DNA from 4 places in the Polaribacter sejongensis genome. Region 1 is predicted to be linked to each of the others. Evidence: riboswitches for the same ligand, from Rfam matches in the RefSeq annotation. Region 1 holds a riboswitch; each other region holds the start of a gene.
The links. A riboswitch is a leader RNA that binds a small molecule or an ion and turns the genes downstream of it on or off. The one in region 1 is predicted to bind cobalamin.
Positions count from the first base shown of each region.

Region 1 (4,539 bases):
ATTAGGGTCTTTAGCTCCTGTATCTGTATAATGCTCATCATACTGTAATTGCCATCCTGCAAGTTTGTAATACCCTTTTCCTTTCCCTTTAGTCCATTGTGCAAAACTAATGTTACTTGCTAATACTATTAAAACGAATGTAATGATATGTTTTTTCATGTTTCTTTTATTTAGTTTCTCCATTTCCTACGTCTACACCAAATGGTTTACACCAATATAATAAATGTGTAAAATCATTAATACCTGTATTTTTTATAATATATGTGTGGGCTCCTTCAAACACAGTAACTTTTTGTATTTCTTTAGCATTTGCTACTGTATTTATATTATTGGTAAAGTATAAGTATAAACCAGGTAGTCTGTCTGATGCCTTGTAGTTTTCGTCAATTGTTAACTCTAAATCATTTGTGTTTGGTATTTCTTTTAAAGTAAAATCACCTCTAAGTTCATAACTGCTTGATGTTTTTAAAGTTCCTGTTTTTTCTTGAGTGGTGTTGCCAATAACAATTACTGTATCTTGGGTTGTAATCGTGTTATTAGAAGAGTTTACTGTTGCTGAAATCACAGCTTCTCCTGGTGCAATTGCGGTTATTAAGCCGGTATTAGAAACTGTTGATACGTTTGTGTTAGAGCTTTGCCAAGTAATAGTAGTATTCTCTGTTTCTCCACTACTGTTTGTGTATGTTGTGGTGTATTGGTGGGTATTGTTTATGTTTAACTCTTCTATTGGGTTATTAATACTTATACGTTCGTCTATAGTTACTACCGCTACTGTATCTTCCGTGCTAATTGTTTTTCCGTCTGCTGTTGTGGTACTTGCTGTAACGGTTGCTGTACCTTCACTAATAGCTGTAATTAAGCCTTCGTTAGAAACCGTAATAATAGAGGGGTTAGAGCTATTCCAAGATACTTTTAAATCTTCTATCTCTCCAAGTTCATTTGTAAAAGTTGAAGTGTATTGGTATGTTTTAGAGATAATTATCTCTTCAATAACATTATCTATTGTTAGTTTTTTATCAACAGCTATAACTTCTATATTGTTTTCGTTTGTAATAATACTTCCACTTTCAGTTGTTACAGAAGCTGTAATTACAGATGTTCCTATGGATAGTGCTGTAAGTAAGCCGGTGTTAGAAACAGATACAATGTTAGCATTGCTGCTGTTCCAATTAATTTGAGGAGTTGTTATTTCTCCTATATTATTAGTGTATTTTGTGTTGTATAGATGCGTATTTTTTATACCAAGTTCTGTAATGGAGTTGTTAAAACTTAATATTTCTGGTTGATTATCTGCGATAATATCATCTTCAATACAGCTATTAAAAATGAGTGAAAGGAATAGAATAAATTGTAAAGATCTCATTATTTTTATTTTAAATTCTGTCGTAGAAAAAAACGAATGTTTACAGTCCTCATTATAATAGTTAACTTTTTCTTAAAAAAAAGTACTTAACAATATGGAAACCCGTATAAAAACTAAAAAATGAAAAATTAAATTTGATATTGAATTAGTGAGGAGTTTAAAAGAAAATTTTCATTTTAAAAAGTAAAAAATGTTTCAAAAGGTTTTGGTCGCAGAAGACATAGATGTTATTAATAGCGGAATTAAAATAGCTTTAGAGGAAATAGGAATAAAAGATATAGATTTTGTTTCGTATTGTGATGATGCGTATTTTAAAATTAAAAGCGCTTATTTAAACAACGCTCCTTACCATCTAATTATTTCTGATTTGTCTTTTAAAAATGATGGAACTCCGCAAGAATTAAAGTCAGGAGAAGAGTTAATACATAAAACTAGGAAAGAATTTTCAGATTTAAAGATTATTGTTTTCTCTGTTGAAGATAAACCTTATAAAATTCAGCACTTGTATAAGAATCTAAAGATAGATGGCTATGTTTGGAAGAATAGAAACGGATTAAAAGAATTAAGGAATGCTATGCATAGAATTTATACTACAAATCAGTTTTATATTTCGCCAGAATTAAATACTACGGTTCATCCAAAGCAAGCTCTAGAGATTACTGATTTTGATGTTTTTTTAATAGCATCACTTTCTATGGGATCACTGCAAGAAGAAATAAGTAAAAGCCTGAGAAAAAAAGGGTGTTTTCCCTCTAGTATAAGTGCTATAGAAAAAAGGTTGAAATTTTTAAAGGAACATTTTAATGCAAGTAATCCAACGCATTTGGTTGCTATTGCTAAAGATTTTGGGTTAGTGTAATTCTTTTTTAAATATAAAACTGCTATTTACGGAAACCCGTAAAATTTATATGTTTTATTGGAATATATTTGAATAGTATTTAGAAAAGAAACTATTGAAAAGGAAAGAGTTCTAATTGAGAGCCTTACGGAAATCCGTGAGGCTTTTTTTAGAAACCTTGTTTTAAAAGTAGTAATCAGGTTTCTCTAAAGATTTTGATTTTTTTAGAAAACCAAAAAATAAATTGAAAGAAAAGTACAGTGGTTTTTTAGATACCATTTTATATATGAGTTTATTACAGCTTCATTTATTATAATTTTTGAGTATTTTAATATTGTTGGGGGACAGTGTTTTCAGTCATTAAGTTATTTTATTTGGAGTTGTTTTTTTTCTATAAGATATTTATACGGCTTTTAAATTTTGAAACTATTGATCTTTATCATAGTTTATATTTAAGTATTTTATTCTCTAAAGGGTATTTTCTGCCTTTCTAATTAGTCATTTTTTTTACTTCAACAAAGTAGCATTATTGATGCTTTTTATTCAAATTATTTGTGCTTTTTTTAGGTTTTAATCAATAGTGAGGTTGTTTAGAAATAAACAATAAAAGCGTGTTGTTTATTCCTGAAAAGTAGATAAATTTGTACTTTATTTTTTAACTAAGAATGGTTATCAAGTTTAAAAACTTGATATTAAAATGGGAATCTAGTTTAATTCTAGAACTGTCCCGCAGCTGTAAGCTCTAAAGTTGAAACCCGAATAGTCACTTTTCGAAAGAATGGGAAGACTGGGTGGAAGGAGTAAGTCAGAAGACCTGCCATTTTTTTAATAATTCATTAAGCTTTCGAGGATTGAAGCTAGAATTAGGAATCTGCATATCTATTATTTAGATACGTAGCACTTCTCTTATTCTATCCTCGTACGCAAAATTTAAGTATGAGGAATTCTTTTTTACATTCTTTTTGGGCTATATTTTTGATTATAGGATGCTGTAATTCAGGTGTTTTACATGCCCAAAAAATAGATTCTACAAAAGCAGTTCAGCTTAAGGAAATCTTTTTAATAACGAATAAAGAGAAGCTTAAAATACATTTTTCTCCAGTTACTGTTCAGACTTTAACGGGGAAAACTTTAAGTCGTTTAAGTAATGCTAGTGTTGCAGATGCTATTCGTTTTTTTAGCGGAGTTCAATTAAAAGATTATGGCGGAATTGGAGGAATAAAAACCATAAATGTGAGAGGAATGGGCTCACAACATACCGGAGTTTTTTATGATGGTGTTCAGCTTGGAAACGCACAAAACGGACAAATAGATTTAGGTAAATATTCTGTGCAAAACATGGAAGCTGTTTCATTGTATCAAGGGCAACGTTCAGATTTAGATCAATCTGCTAAATCGTATGCTTCTTCCAATAGTATTTATTTAAAGTCTAAAACTCCTCAATTTTCAGAAGGAAAAAAGGTGAATACAAATGTCAGTTTAAAAACAGGTTCGTTTGGTTTGGTAAATCCCTCTGCAGATGTAGATTTTAAGATAAATGAGCATTTAAGTGCTCGCCTTAGTACAGAATATCTCAATGCCAACGGAAAGTATAAGTTTAGATATACAAACGGAAGTTATGATACAATAGCAACACGTAATAATGCCGATATCGAATCTTTTAGGGCAGAAGCGTCTTTACATGGTTCGAATGGAATTAAGAATAATTGGAACGTGAAATTATATCACTATGATTCTGAACGTGGTTTACCTGGAGCCATCGTTGCCAATCGTTTTAAGCGTCCGCAACGTTTATGGGATCAAAATAATTTTCTACAAGGAGCATTTACGAAGCATGTAAACGACTCTTACTTTTTTGTGTTAAGAGGTAAATATGCGCATAATTATTCTCGTTACGTAGATCCAGAAATTATAAAAGTGGATGGAGAACTAGATAATAGATATACACAAGAAGAATATTATCTATCGATGGTAAATACGTTTCAGGTTTTACCTTTTTGGAAATTATCCTTGGCAACAGACTTACAAAAGAATACGATGGATGCGAATTTGTACAGATTTTCATATCCTAAAAGAATCACGCTTTTATCAGCTTTAGCTGCTGATTTTAATTTTGATAAAATCCACATTCAAGCAAGTCTTTTAAGTACAACGGTAGATGAAACTGTATTGTATTACGAAGCTGCAGAAGATTTGCAAAAGTACTCACCTACAATTATGATGAATTGGCAACCTTTTAATTCTAATAAATTTAGGATAAGGAGTTTTTATAAAGAAATTTTTAGACAACCCACTTTTAATGATTTGTATTATACGTTTATCGGAAATACTTTTTTAG
Region 1 is NZ_CP150667.1:3,441,168-3,445,706, forward strand. It holds gene WHD08_RS14270 (hypothetical protein) at 1-159, opposite strand, end outside; gene WHD08_RS14275 (Ig-like domain-containing protein) at 167-1,363, opposite strand; gene WHD08_RS14280 (response regulator transcription factor) at 1,554-2,222, shown strand; cobalamin riboswitch at 2,851-3,037, shown strand; gene WHD08_RS14285 (TonB-dependent receptor) at 3,138-4,539, shown strand, end outside.

Region 2 (4,539 bases), 1.9 Mb from region 1:
AGTAGAAAAGAACCCTGGAGAAATCCAATATTCAGCATTTTGACCTTTATCAAAAATACTTTCAAAACTTAAAGACAAACTCCCTTTTCCTTTTGTGTGTTTCCATAAGTAGTTAAGGTTTGCATCTTTTATAAATTGTGCTACAAAACTTTCACCTGCAGGTAAATTCCAAATATCTTTACTCATGATTGCACCAGACAAAATGGTTGGTTTTTTGGTTGATTTTAGTGCGATTTGTTTTGCTACTAAATAATTACCTTCAATTACTTTAAAAATACTATCAGCTTGTTTTTCTTTATCAAAAAGAACACCAAAAAACTTAATCCATTCTGCTCTTCCTAAAGGAGTTTCTTCTAACCAATCTCCATTATAAATTACGTTTATTCCCGCTTTCTGTATAGTCGTTAAGCTTTTGTCTGCAGAAGAAACACTATAACCAACTACTAGTTCTGGTTGTAAGTCTAATAGTATTTCAGTATTTAAAGAGGTTTCTTTACCTATTTCTTTTATTTTTCCTGCATCAATTAACTGTCTTGTTTTTTCTGATGATACATATCTAGCATAAGGAAAACCGATAATTGAGGTTTCTTCGTTTAACAACTCAACCATAGGAATATGAGTTGTAGAAGTAACTACAATTTTTTGAATAGGAGTATAGATGGTATTTTCTAAAGGTGTATTTTTTTCTGATTTACTTTTAATAATATATTCAGAAACTTCTTTAGAATTTTGATAAGCAGATTTTATAACCAACTTTTTAACGCCATTATCCTCTACAATGTCAAACCCCTTAGCGTATTTAATACTACTTTCTGTTTGTGTATGATTATCAACTTTAACAGTCTCTTTCTTACAAGAAACGGTTATCAATAAAAATAATAAAATAGGAATTAACTTTATGTTTTTCATTATGAATATACTTGATTTTCTTGTTCTTGAACTCTAATAAAAGTAGTTCTTTTAGTCAATTCTTTCAGCCTGCTTGCACCAACATATGTACATGTAGATCTAATTCCGCCTAAAATATCTATAACAGTATCATCTACATTTCCTCTGTAAGGAACTTCAACTGTTTTTCCTTCGGATGCTCTATAATTTGCAACACCACCAACATGTTTGTTCATGGCAGTTGTAGAACTCATTCCGTAAAAAGCTTTAAATTTTTCTCCATTTTTTTCAATCAGTTCACCACCGCTTTCTTCATGTCCAGCAAGCATGCCGCCTAGCATTACAAAATCTGCACTACCACCAAAAGCTTTAGAAAGGTCTCCAGGGATTTTACAACCTCCATCAGAAATAATTTGTCCGCCCATACCATGTGCTGCATCTGCACATTCTATAATAGCAGAAAGTTGCGGATAACCAACACCTGTTTTTACACGAGTTGTGCAAACAGAACCAGGACCAATACCTACTTTAATAATATCAGCGCCTGCCAATAATAATTCTTCTACCATTTCTCCAGTAACTACATTACCTGCAATAATTACTTTATTTGGGTGATCTTTACGCATTTTCTGAACAAAATTCACAAAATGTTCTGAGTAGCCGTTAGCAACGTCAACACAGATAAAGTTTATTTGAGGAAATTCAGATAAAATTTCTTTTACCTTTACAGAGTCTTCTTTTCCTGTTCCTGTGCTAACTGCAATATTATTTAAAGTTTTTTCATCAGCATTTGTAGCAAATACTCTCCATTCTTCTATAGAATAATGTTTATGGATTGCAGTAAAAAGGCCATGTTTTGCAAGTGCTTTTGCCATTTCAAAAGTACCAACAGTGTCCATATTTGCAGCCATTATAGGAATCCCTTTCCATACAACATCACTGTGTAAAAAAGTAAATTCTCTTTCTAAACTTACTTGTGACCTCGATTTTAATGTAGATCGTTTTGGGCGAATCATTACATCTTTAAAACCTAACTTTAATTCATTTTCTATTCTCATTTCTATCAAAATTATCAATCCTTAAAGGTATAAAATTTGGAAACGAATTAATTAGATTGTTCATAAGAATGCATATATATTTGCAACGATTTTGGTTTTGATGTAGAAATAATTTACATCGAATTAAAAGGGAATCTGGTTGAAATCCAGAACTGTTCCCGCAACTGTAAGTTTATACTAAGCTTGTGCTGAGTTTATTTCAGCATCATTTAGTACCTCTTTAGAGGATGTTATTAATTCTTTTACCACTGACATTTTTTTGTTGGGAAGGTATAATAACATAAAACGAGTCAGGAAACCTGCCATAAATCACGAGTTTAAAACTTTCGGGATAAAGGTTTATGTACTAATTCTATTTTGTACACAAATTTACCTGATTTATTTAGATTCCTTGTTTAACAAGGAGTAATCTTTATTGTTTTCTTGTAAAAGAAGAAGACTTAAATTAAATCATTAAAAATGAAAAAACAATTATTAATTGTTGGTGTTTTGGCATGTAGTTTTGCTAGCACAAATCTTTTTGCACAGCAAAAAGAAAAAGTAGAGGCTTTAGATGAAGTTGTTGTTACAGCAACAAAATTCAATCTAAAAAAAGAGAATACTGGTAAGGTAATTCAGAAAATTACTCAAAAAGAATTGCAACAAAATGCTGGTAAAAATGTTATTGAAATCCTAAATAATGTTGTTGGTATTGATGTTAGAGGTGTAAATTCTAATGCATCAGAACCAAGAAGTATTAATATTAGAGGAGGAAGAAATAGGCAAGTTTTAGTTTTAATTGATGGTGTGCCAGTTACAGATCAATCTGCAATTAATCAACAATTCGATTTACGTTTATTAGCCGTTAGTCAAATAGAGTCTATTGAAATTTTAAAAGGAGCATCATCTACATTATATGGTTCTGGAGCAGCTACTGCAGTTATTAATGTTGTTTTAAAGAAAGCATCAGAAGATAAAATTTCTGGTTCTTTTGAAACAAGTGTTGGTACAAATAATACCGCAAATGTTAAAGGAAGCGGATTATCTGATAACAACCAAAACGTAAGTTTAAACGGTACTTTAGGGAAACTTAATTTCTTAGGTTCTTTTAGTATTACTGGAACAGACGGAATGTCTGCTGCAAAAAGTAAAACAAATGCTGTTTATGAAAATGATAGTTTTTACAGTAAAAATGCATTGTTAAAATTAGGTTATGCAGTAAATGATCAATTTTCTATAGAGACTTTCTTAAATTATGATAATTTTGATTATGATTTTGACGCAGGGGCTTTTTCTGATAGCGATGTAAATACAGGAGATCAAGAGCAGTTTAGAGTTGGTGTAAAACCAAAATACACTTATAATAAAGGAGAAGTTTACTTATTAGCTTCTGCAAATGTGGTAGAAAGAAATTTAGAGCAATTCAATTCTTTTGCGGGTACTTTAGACAACTACGAATTTGTTGGTAGAAGTGTAAATTTAGATTTAGTAAATAGATATGATTTTAAGGATGGTAAAATTCAATTAATTACAGGTTTAAATTATCAAATTCACAGTAATAATACAGTTACTCCTTTTGCAGAAATTGAAAAAGGAATTGCAAATTTTAATACTGTAGATCCTTATGCAAGTGTAGTGTATATAACAGATTTTGGTTTAAGTGCCAATGTAGGTGGACGATTAAATATTCATAATGTATATGGTAATCATGCAGTTTATGACGGGAATCTTGCGTACTCAGTTTTAAAGAATGAAAATGCTTCTATTAAATTATTAACTTCTTATAGTACAGCTTTTATTACACCAAGTTTGTATCAATTATATGATGGTTTTTCTGGTAATTTAGATTTAAAACCAGAATCTAATGAAACTTTTGAAGCAGGTTTTGATGTAAATTATAAAGATTGGCTTCAGTTTGATGTGGTTTATTTTAATAGAAAAGAAGAAGATGCAATTATTTATGATAATGCTACCTACAAATATGGTAATGGTTCTTCTGATGCAAATGGTTTGGAAATAAATACCAATATTACGCCTCTTAAATTTTTAACTGTTAACGCTTCTTATACATATGTAGATAAAGATAATACAGAAGATTTTAACGATTATATTCCTGCAAATAAATTTGTAGCTGGTTTAGATGTAAATGCTTTTACAAATACATTCTTTAATATTACTTATAAAAATGTAGGTGATAGAAGTATTTTTGATAGGTATGGTTCTTTTGGAACTGCTGGAGAAGATGTTACTTTAGAAAGTTACCAAGTATTAGATTTTGCTGCTAATTATAAATTATTAGAAGATACTGTAACTTTATTTGGTGGAGTTACAAATATTTTAAACGAAGATTACGATGATATTTTAGGGTTTTCTACACGTGGTAGAAACTTTAAATTAGGAGTAAGACTTCAGTTTTAATAAAGGGAAATTTGCTATTTTCGAAAAGAGGAAGAAGACCATCTATTTTAGATGGTCTTTTTTTTTACAATATTTTTTTTACTTCATTTTTAATAAAACTAATAGCGGTATCTGTTGGTGGTAATGTTTTAGAGTAGTCTATAATTACCTTTTCGCGCAATTCATTAGCTGTTTTTGCCGTTTCTGCAACTTGTCT
Region 2 is NZ_CP150667.1:816,290-820,828, reverse strand. It holds gene WHD08_RS03160 (ABC transporter substrate-binding protein) at 1-909, opposite strand, end outside; gene WHD08_RS03155 (GMP reductase) at 909-1,946, opposite strand; cobalamin riboswitch at 2,022-2,267, shown strand; gene WHD08_RS03150 (TonB-dependent receptor plug domain-containing protein) at 2,406-4,343, shown strand; gene WHD08_RS03145 (hypothetical protein) at 4,408-4,539, opposite strand, start outside.
Region 2: it holds a riboswitch for cobalamin, as region 1 does, so the genes downstream of both, WHD08_RS03150 (TonB-dependent receptor plug domain-containing protein) here and WHD08_RS14285 (TonB-dependent receptor) in region 1, are expected to answer to the same signal.

Region 3 (4,539 bases), 590 kb from region 1:
ATATGTTGTCTTTAAATAAAAATTCGTCTCAAGAACTAAAAATAAGAAAACTTATTAATTTTATTGAAAAAGACTACGTAGATACTGTAAATACAGAAAGTCTTTTAGACGGAGCTATTACGCAAATGTTGGGTAAACTAGATCCACATTCTGTTTATATTCCTAAAGAAAAGCTGCAAGCGGTTACAGAAAACATGCAAGGTAACTTTGTAGGAATCGGCGTTCAGTTTAGAATGATTGAAGATTCAATTACCGTTATTCAACCTATAAAAGGTGGCCCAAGTATAAAAGCCGGAATTAAGGCAGGAGACCGAATTTTAATGGCTAACAAAGATACTTTGTATGGTAAAAAAATGTACACCGATAAAGTGCCTGGTTATTTAAAAGGGAAACCAAACACCAAGGTTGCGCTTAAAATTTATAGAAAAAGTAACGATTCTACTTTTACCGTTTCCGTGACTCGAGGTAATGTTAATATTAAAAGTGTTGATTTAGCATATATGGTGAACGATTCTGTTGGTTATATTAAATTAGATCGTTTTGCAAGAAATACTTACAGTGAATTTAAATCTGCATTAAACACCTTAATTGATGATGGAATGACTGATTTAATTCTTGACATTAGAGGCAATGGTGGTGGTTTTATAGACATTGCAAATAGTATTATTGATGAATTTTTAGAAGATGATAAACTGATTGTTTTTACCAAAAACAATAAAAACGAAATTGATGAATCTTTTGCAACGTCTAAAGGTGATTTTGAAAAAGGTGGTTTGTATGTTTTAATTGATGAAAACTCTGCTTCTGCATCAGAAATTTTAGCTGGTGCTTTACAAGATAACGATAAAGGAACTATTATTGGAAGACGTTCTTTTGGTAAAGGTTTGGTACAAATAGAAATGGATTTAGGCGATGGTTCTGCTGTGCGTTTAACAACGGCTCGTTATTATACGCCAACCGGTAGATCTATTCAAAAACCCTATGACCACAAAGGAAATAAGAATTATTATACAGATTATCAAAAGAGAGTTTCTAATGGTGAACTACTAAGTAAAGACAGCATAAAAGTAGTAGATTCTTTAAAATACACCACTCCTAAAGGAAAGGTTGTTTACGGTGGTGGCGGAATTATTCCGGATGTTTTTGTACCAATAGACACTACTTCTTACATGAATGGTTATTACTTTAATACTATTAATGATTTTGCTTTTGATTATGTTGATAACAATAGAAAAAAGCTACAAAAATGGACAATAGATAGTTTTATTACTGATTTTGATACAGATGATACTGTTTTTAATATTTATTTATCTGATATTAAAGATGCCTATAAACCTTCTTTAACAACCAAAAAAAGCTTAAAAAAATACCTAAAAGCTTCTATTGCAAACACGCTTTTTGGCGATGTTGGCTTTTACCGAATTATGCACCAGGATGATAAAATGATTCAGAAGGTTTTGGAATTGGAGAGTGAGAAGTAGTTTGTAGTTTTAGTTGATCGTTTTACAATAGCAATATTGAATGTTTTACACTGTTTGTCTTTTAGAATGTAGAGAGAAATCACATAATATTATTTGTTGTTTTGGAATCACTGTTATGAGATTTCTCCTAACGTCGAAATGACAATTTGGGTGTTTTTTCATACAGTTTGTCATTCCGAAATGAGCTTTTTTCAAGCGATTGAGGAATCTCATGATTTGCTCATGTTTGTGGTATCACGGTTATGAGGCTTCTCAATACTTCGCAGTGACAAGTTGTAAGTTTTTTGCGTTCAATTTTGTGATTTCGAACGGAGAGAGAAATCTCATAAAATTGCTTTTTGTTATAGTATCACTGTTATGAGATTTCTCCTTGCGTCGAAATGACAATTTGGGTGTTTAATTTTGTGAAATCACTGCTATGAGACTTCTAAATACTTCACAGTGACAAGTTGTGTGTTTTTTTTGCATTCATTTTTATGACTTCAAAATAAGCTCTTTAGCGATTGAGAAATCTCACTATCTTATAAAAGGAAATTGCAATTCCTAAGACATAAAAATACACTAGATTATTTGTTGAAATTAGTTTTTTATAATGAAAAAAGGGGATACTTTTGCATCATAAATTTTTGGTTTTATATTCAATAAATTGAATTAAAATTAAAAGGGAATCAGGTAGTTTTTTTAAGCCTGAGCTGTTCCCGCAACTGTAAGCATTGTCTAATTAGATTATCGTTATTTCTTACACCACTGTCTTTACAAAAGACGGGAAGGTTTTAACAAAATGCAAGCCAGGAGACCTGCCAAAAATTATATTCGTCTTTTTTAACTTTCGGGAGAAAAGTTAAAAAGAAATACGTGTCATATACATGGTTTTTCCGCTTTTTAATAAGAGTAAGAACTTGCCTATTTTGTTATTTAAAATTTTAAAATCAATCATAATGAAAAGTTGTCTAACTAGATTAGCCTTAATTGGCTTATTATTTGCAGTATCTTGTACTAAAAAAGATGTAGTTCCTGAAGCTCCAATAACCTACAATAATGCCTTTATCTTATCTCTAGAAAGTGATAAAACAGCACTTACATTTCTAGACGAAAATCAAATTGCAACACCAAACGTTACGGTATCTGAAAATGCAGAAAGCACCTCTTTTTCTAACTATAATAATCAACTATATATTGTAAGTCAAAATGGACCATCATATATTTCTAAAGTTAACCTAGAAACATTAAGTGTAGAAGAATCTATAACTTCTTCTAACGTATCTTCTCCATCTTATTTACAAATGTATTCTAACACGGATGGTTTGGTAATTAATACCTCTGGAAGTGGAAGAAGTAGAAATTACAATCTTTGCCATGTAAATACTACTACTGGTATTGGTGATGCTATAAGTGAGGTTTCTAATGAAATTCTTTTTAACAATGCTGCACTAATTGTAGATGCAGAAAATGTGTTAATTGCAGATGGAAAGGAATTAGTTGTAATGAATATGACTACTAAAGAGTTTACTTCTGTAATAACTTTTGATGATAGTATTTCTGGACTTTTAAAAGATAAAAACGAAACTATTTGGGTAGCAAAAGAAAAAAGAGCCACAGCTGCCACCTTTACAAAACTAAATGCAGACTATTCTATTAACGAAACAGTAACTGTTACAGATGATGTTATTAATTTATATACAAACAGTATTTTAACAATGAACTCAGAAAGTGTGAATGCTTTTTGGTCTGAATCTGCATCTGGAAAAATTTACACTTTTAATACAGAAACCAAAGTAATTGAAGAGTTTGCAGCACCAATTAACGACGGAATTGCATTTAACACAGTTGTAAAACAACACCCAAATACGAAACAAGTTTACGTTATCGGTTTAAAGGATTTTATAGATCCAGATAATAGTGGTTTAGTAATTTATAACGCCGATAAAACGGTAGCAAAAACGGTAGATAACGTAGGAGCTTCTCCAATAGATATTTACTTTTCTGCTAAAGAGTTTGAAATCTAAAACAAGTACCCTAAAATAAATCTACAAGGAAATACTTTGTAGATTTATTTTTTCAAAAAATCGATACAATTTTCAGTTACCTCTTCTAATTCTTTAGACATGTTTTCTTTTTTCCAAGGATGAGAAACATTAAAAACATGATCTGCATTTTTAATAACTTCAAATTGACTTTCAGCATTCCAAGAATGTATATTTTTACCTTCATCTATAGAAACAGAGGTATCTTTATCTCCGTGAATTATTAACTGTGGAATTTTTAAATTTTCTACCGCTTTCTGAATATTTAAACGCTCTTCGTTTTCTTTAAAATCTAAATAAAACTGATAGAAATGCGGCATATTCTGTTTTGTTCGTCCATTTAAAACGTATTTAACACCTGTTTTTTTCCAGTTCTCTAAATCGCCAATGGTTGAGCTTCTAGAGCCAAAATCGCACACTGCAGCTAAGGAAATTACTTTTTTTACTCTTGCATCTTCATTTGCTTTTAGCAATACAATTCCGCCACCTCTACTATGTCCGATTATTGAAATATCATTTATTTCAACTTCATTTTTATATTTTTCTTCGGATGAAATCCAATCCATAACACTTTCTAAATCGTCTAGTTCTTTGGTATAATTATTATTTCCAAAAGCTTCTAAATCCGGAAAATCTATAGGGTTTTCAGCGGTACCTCCGTTATGAGAAAAGTTGAATTTTATAAAGAAAAAACCTGCTTCTGCAAACGCTTCCGCCATTAAATTCCAAGCTCCCCAATCTTTAAAACCTTTGTACCCATGACAGAAAATAACTACTTTTTTTGGTTGATGATTCTCTTTGTAAAAAACATCTGCAACAATAGCTTTACTGTGTTTTCCTTGAACGATTAAGTTTTTTAAAATTTTCATATTCTCTTTAAATAAATAGTTTTATAAATGTAAAAACAGCTACTAAACCTGTTATTATGGATAAAATTAGATTGATATCTTTTGTGAGTTTCCCTGTTTTCTGTTGAATTACTTTTGCAAATTTCCCGTATAAAAATAGGATATAAAATGTTCCTAAAACAGATC
Region 3 is NZ_CP150667.1:2,848,641-2,853,179, reverse strand. It holds gene WHD08_RS12025 (S41 family peptidase) at 1-1,481, shown strand, start outside; cobalamin riboswitch at 2,092-2,299, shown strand; gene WHD08_RS12020 (DUF5074 domain-containing protein) at 2,420-3,487, shown strand; gene WHD08_RS12015 (alpha/beta hydrolase family protein) at 3,532-4,374, opposite strand; gene WHD08_RS12010 (glutamate dehydrogenase) at 4,382-4,539, opposite strand, start outside.
Region 3: it holds a riboswitch for cobalamin, as region 1 does, so the genes downstream of both, WHD08_RS12020 (DUF5074 domain-containing protein) here and WHD08_RS14285 (TonB-dependent receptor) in region 1, are expected to answer to the same signal.

Region 4 (4,539 bases), 1.8 Mb from region 1:
ATTTTTTCTGAATTGTCTTGAGAATTTTCATTCATCAACCCTAAAACATCAAAAACAAATGCATTAATTGTAGCTATAAATTCGGCTAAATCTTCTGCAGTTAAACTTGCTTTATGTTCTTTGATTTGATTGATAACCTTTACAGCTTCAAACAATTGTGGAATTAACATTGGTGTATTAAAATCGTCATTCATGGCAGCATAACAAGCTGTTTTCCATTCTTGAACATTAAAAGTAGATGTTTTTCCTGCTTCAATTTTATCTAAATAATTAACCGCTTCCATCAATTTAGAATGTCCTTTTTCAGACGCTTCTAAAGCATCACCAGAAAAATCTAAAATACTTCTGTAATTGGCTTGCATGTTAAAGAAACGAACAACACTTGCCGAAAATGGTTTTGGTAAAATGTTATTTTCTCCAGATAAAATTTCATTTGGTAAAATAAAGTTTCCTGTAGATTTTGCCATTCTCTGTCCGTTTAAAGAAAGCATATTTGTGTGCATCCAATAATTTACAGGAGTTACACCACTACATGTTTTAGATTGTGCGATTTCACATTCGTGATGTGGAAATTTTAAATCCATTCCACCTCCATGTATATCAAAACTTTCGCCTAAATATTTTGTACTCATTACAGAACATTCTAAATGCCAACCCGGAAAACCATCGCTCCAAGGAGAAGGCCAACGCATAATATGCTTTTCATCCGCTTTTTTCCAAAGTGCAAAATCTTGTGGGTTTTTCTTGTCAGATTGCCCGTCTAAAGTTCTGGTATTATTTAATAAATCTTCTACTTTTCTTCCTGAAAGAATTCCGTAATTTTCTTTTTTATTGTACTCGTGTACATCAAAATATACAGAACCATTTACTTCGTACCCAAACCCCTTATCAATAATTTCTTTAATCATTTCTATCTGCTCAACAATATGTCCGGTTGCAGTAGGCTCTATACTTGGTGGTAAAAAATTATAGTTTTTTAAAACATCATGAAAATCTACAGTATAACGCTGTACAACTTCCATCGGCTCAATTTGTTCTAAACGAGCTTTTACAGCAATTTTATCTTCACCTTCATCTGCATCGTTTTCTAAATGACCTGCATCGGTTATATTACGCACATAACGTACCTTGTAGCCTAAATGCAATAAATAACGATACACAACATCAAAGAACATAAAAGTTCTAACATTACCTAAATGTGCGTTGCTATAAACGGTTGGACCACAAACGTACATACCAACGTATCCGTCTGTTATAGATTTAAAATTCTCTTTTTTCTTTGTTAAAGAGTTGTATACTTTCAGTTGATTTTCTTTGTACAGTTCCATTAAATAAGTGACTAATTACAGCGGATAAAGATAGACACTTTAAAAAGAATGACGAAATGGAATTTGTTAGAAGTTTAATAAGATTTAAAGTTTGTCATAAAACCTATTTTTTTTCTTTATTCGGATAATATTCTAAAAAAAATAAAGTTAAATTTTAAAATAAAAACTATATAAACAACTAAGTCAACAAAAAAAAGCTGTTCATAAGTTTCTTAACAAGTTATTATCTGCTAGAGTAAAAGTAGTTAAATCATTTTTAAATTTGAATAGAATTTGGTTCTAATAACAGCTTTAGTTGTTATAATTAAAAGGGAAACAGGTGAAAAACCTGTACTGTTCCCGCAGCTGTAAGCTCTATTAAAGGTTGTTACATTCTTTGTCACTGTTTATTTCTAAAATGGGAAGACGTAAAAACTAGAGTAAGTCAGAAGACCTGCCAATTTCCTATTAGTCGAGCTTTCGGGATAAAGGTTATTGGCACGATGTATCTACTTATATCATTGGTTATCGTACCTTTTTGACACATTATTAACCATCAATAAATACATTTTATTGATTATAATTTTCGTGAACATGAATTACTCTAGTATTCAGGTTGTTTTGCAAGAAGTTCCTGGTGAAATCAGCATATGTTTTAGCATTTGTGGATGCCAGATTCGTTGTAAAGGCTGTCATTCCCCCATATTATGGAAAGAAGAAAACGGACAACAACTCTCTATCAAATTATACCAAAAAACATTACAAAAATACAAAGGGTTTGCAAGTTGTGTTTTATTTATGGGAGGCGAATGGCATCAAAAAGAACTTATTAATCACCTTAAATATGCACAAAAAGAAGGCTACAAAACCTGTCTATATACTGGTGAAAAAAGGATTGATAAAAACTTACAACAACACCTTACCTGGCTTAAAACTGGAAAATGGATCTCTAAAAAAGGAGGCTTAGAAAATCCTAATACAAATCAGCAATTTATAGACGTAAAAACAAATAATATATTAAATCATTTATTCTTAAAAAACTATTAAGCTATGATTCGCTTAACACAAAAACAGGTAGACCAAAAAATTAATTTTATCAGTAATTACATTAACGCTAACAATGCTGCAGATGGCTCTAAAATAGATGCCAACGCAAATGTTTCTTCAAAAAACATAGCCACAATGGAAGCTGAATTAAATAAAGACATCAATGTACAAGTAAATAGGCAGTTGGTGAAAAATAAAATTGAACAGTTGTTTAACAAGGAACTAGCTAATGAATATGTAAGACAAATAGAAGCTCATGAAATTTATGTACATGATGAAACTTCTTTAAAACCCTATTGCACTTCTATTAGCATGTATCCGTTTTTATTTGATGGATTGACAAAATTGGGCGGAGAAAGTAAAGCTCCTCAACACTTAGAGAGTTATTGTGGTGAATTTGTAAACCTTGTTTTTGCGGTAAGTTCTCAATTTGCAGGTGCTTTGGCAACTGTAGAATTTTTACTATATTTCGATTATTTTGCTAGAAAAGATTTTGGAAAAGATTACCTCTACACTAATACAAAAACGGTTTCTAACCACTTACAACATGCTGTTTACGCCATAAACCAACCTGCAGCTGCCAGAGGTTATCAATCTGTTTTCTGGAACATTTCTTTGTATGATGAAAAATATTTTGATAGCTTATTTGGTGAATTTGTTTTCCCTGACATGACAAAACCGCAATGGGAAAGCCTTAAAGAACTACAACAGTTCTTTATGAAATGGTTTAATAAAGAAAGAGAAAAAGCTGTTTTAACTTTTCCGGTAGTTACCGCTGCAATGTTAGTAAAAGAAGGCAAACCTGTAGATACCGAATTTGCAAATATGTGCGCCACAGAATTAAGCGAAGGAAATTCGTTTTTTATATATCAATCTGAAAGCGCAGATAGTTTAGCTTCTTGCTGCAGGCTAAGGAACGAAATTAGCGATAATACTTTTAGCTATTCTCTCGGTGCTGGAGGTGTTTCAACTGGCTCGATTAATGTGATTACTCTAAATATGAATCGCTTAATTCAACAAGGTAAAGATCTTAAAACCGAAATCAATAAAATTCAAAAATATCAAATTGCCTACAGAAAATTAATTGAAGAATATAAAAACGCAGGAATGCTTCCGGTTTATGATGCTGGTTTTATATCACTTGATAAACAGTTTTTAACTATCGGAATTAATGGAATGGTAGAAGCAGCAGAAAGTCAAGGAATAAAAGCAGAAAATACGCCAATCTATAAAGATTTTGTAGCAAAACAGCTCAAAATAATTTTCGAAGCAAACAAGGAAGCTAAAGTAACGTATGGTTACATGTTTAATACTGAGTTTGTCCCTGCTGAAAATTTAGGTGTAAAAAATGCAAAATGGGACAAAGAAGATGGCTTATTTGTACCCAGAGATTGTTATAATTCTTATTTCTATCCTGTAGAAAATAATGCTATCAATTCTTTGGATAAAATAATACTGCATGGTACAGATATTATAAAGTATTTAGATGGTGGTTCTGCACTTCATTTAAACCTAGAAGAAGCTCCTAATAAAGACGGTTTTCTTAAGCTAATTGAAGCTACAGCAAAAGCTGGATGCAATTATTTTTGTTTTAATGTAAAGATTACTATTTGTAATGAATGTGGTCATATTGATAAAAAAACACTTCAAAAATGTTGTGAGTGCAATTCTAAAAATATAGACTACGGAACACGAGTTATTGGATACCTAAAGCGTATTTCGAACTTTAGTTCAGAGAGACAAAATGAACACGATTTAAGGTTTTATCACTTAAACAATATTAAAGCTTCTTAAACCACCCCAACTAATTAAGGAATGAGTTTCTTCTTTTACAGAAACTTGTTCCTTCCATAAGTAAATAAAAAACTAACAATAAGAAAATTACAGTTACCCTCCCAAATAGAAACCATTTTTTAAATCAAACAAATCTTCACAATTATATGTCTTGTAGAAAGTTTACATGTAGTACTTTTGCCAAACTTTTAAAAAAGGGTGTCAAAAAAATTATATGATTAAAAAGAGTTTATTATCATTAGCACTAGGGACTTTTGCCATAGGAATGACAGAATTTACAATGATGGGTATTTTACCCGATATTGCTAAAGACTTAAATATTGATATTCCTTCTGCAGGGCATTTAATTTCTTTATACGCTTTAGGTGTTGTTATTGGTTCTCCTATTTTA
Region 4 is NZ_CP150667.1:1,612,921-1,617,459, forward strand. It holds gene cysS (cysteine--tRNA ligase) at 1-1,328, opposite strand, end outside; cobalamin riboswitch at 1,586-1,783, shown strand; gene nrdG (anaerobic ribonucleoside-triphosphate reductase activating protein) at 1,902-2,354, shown strand; gene nrdD (anaerobic ribonucleoside-triphosphate reductase) at 2,358-4,148, shown strand; gene WHD08_RS06740 (MFS transporter) at 4,366-4,539, shown strand, end outside.
Region 4: it holds a riboswitch for cobalamin, as region 1 does, so the genes downstream of both, nrdG (anaerobic ribonucleoside-triphosphate reductase activating protein) here and WHD08_RS14285 (TonB-dependent receptor) in region 1, are expected to answer to the same signal.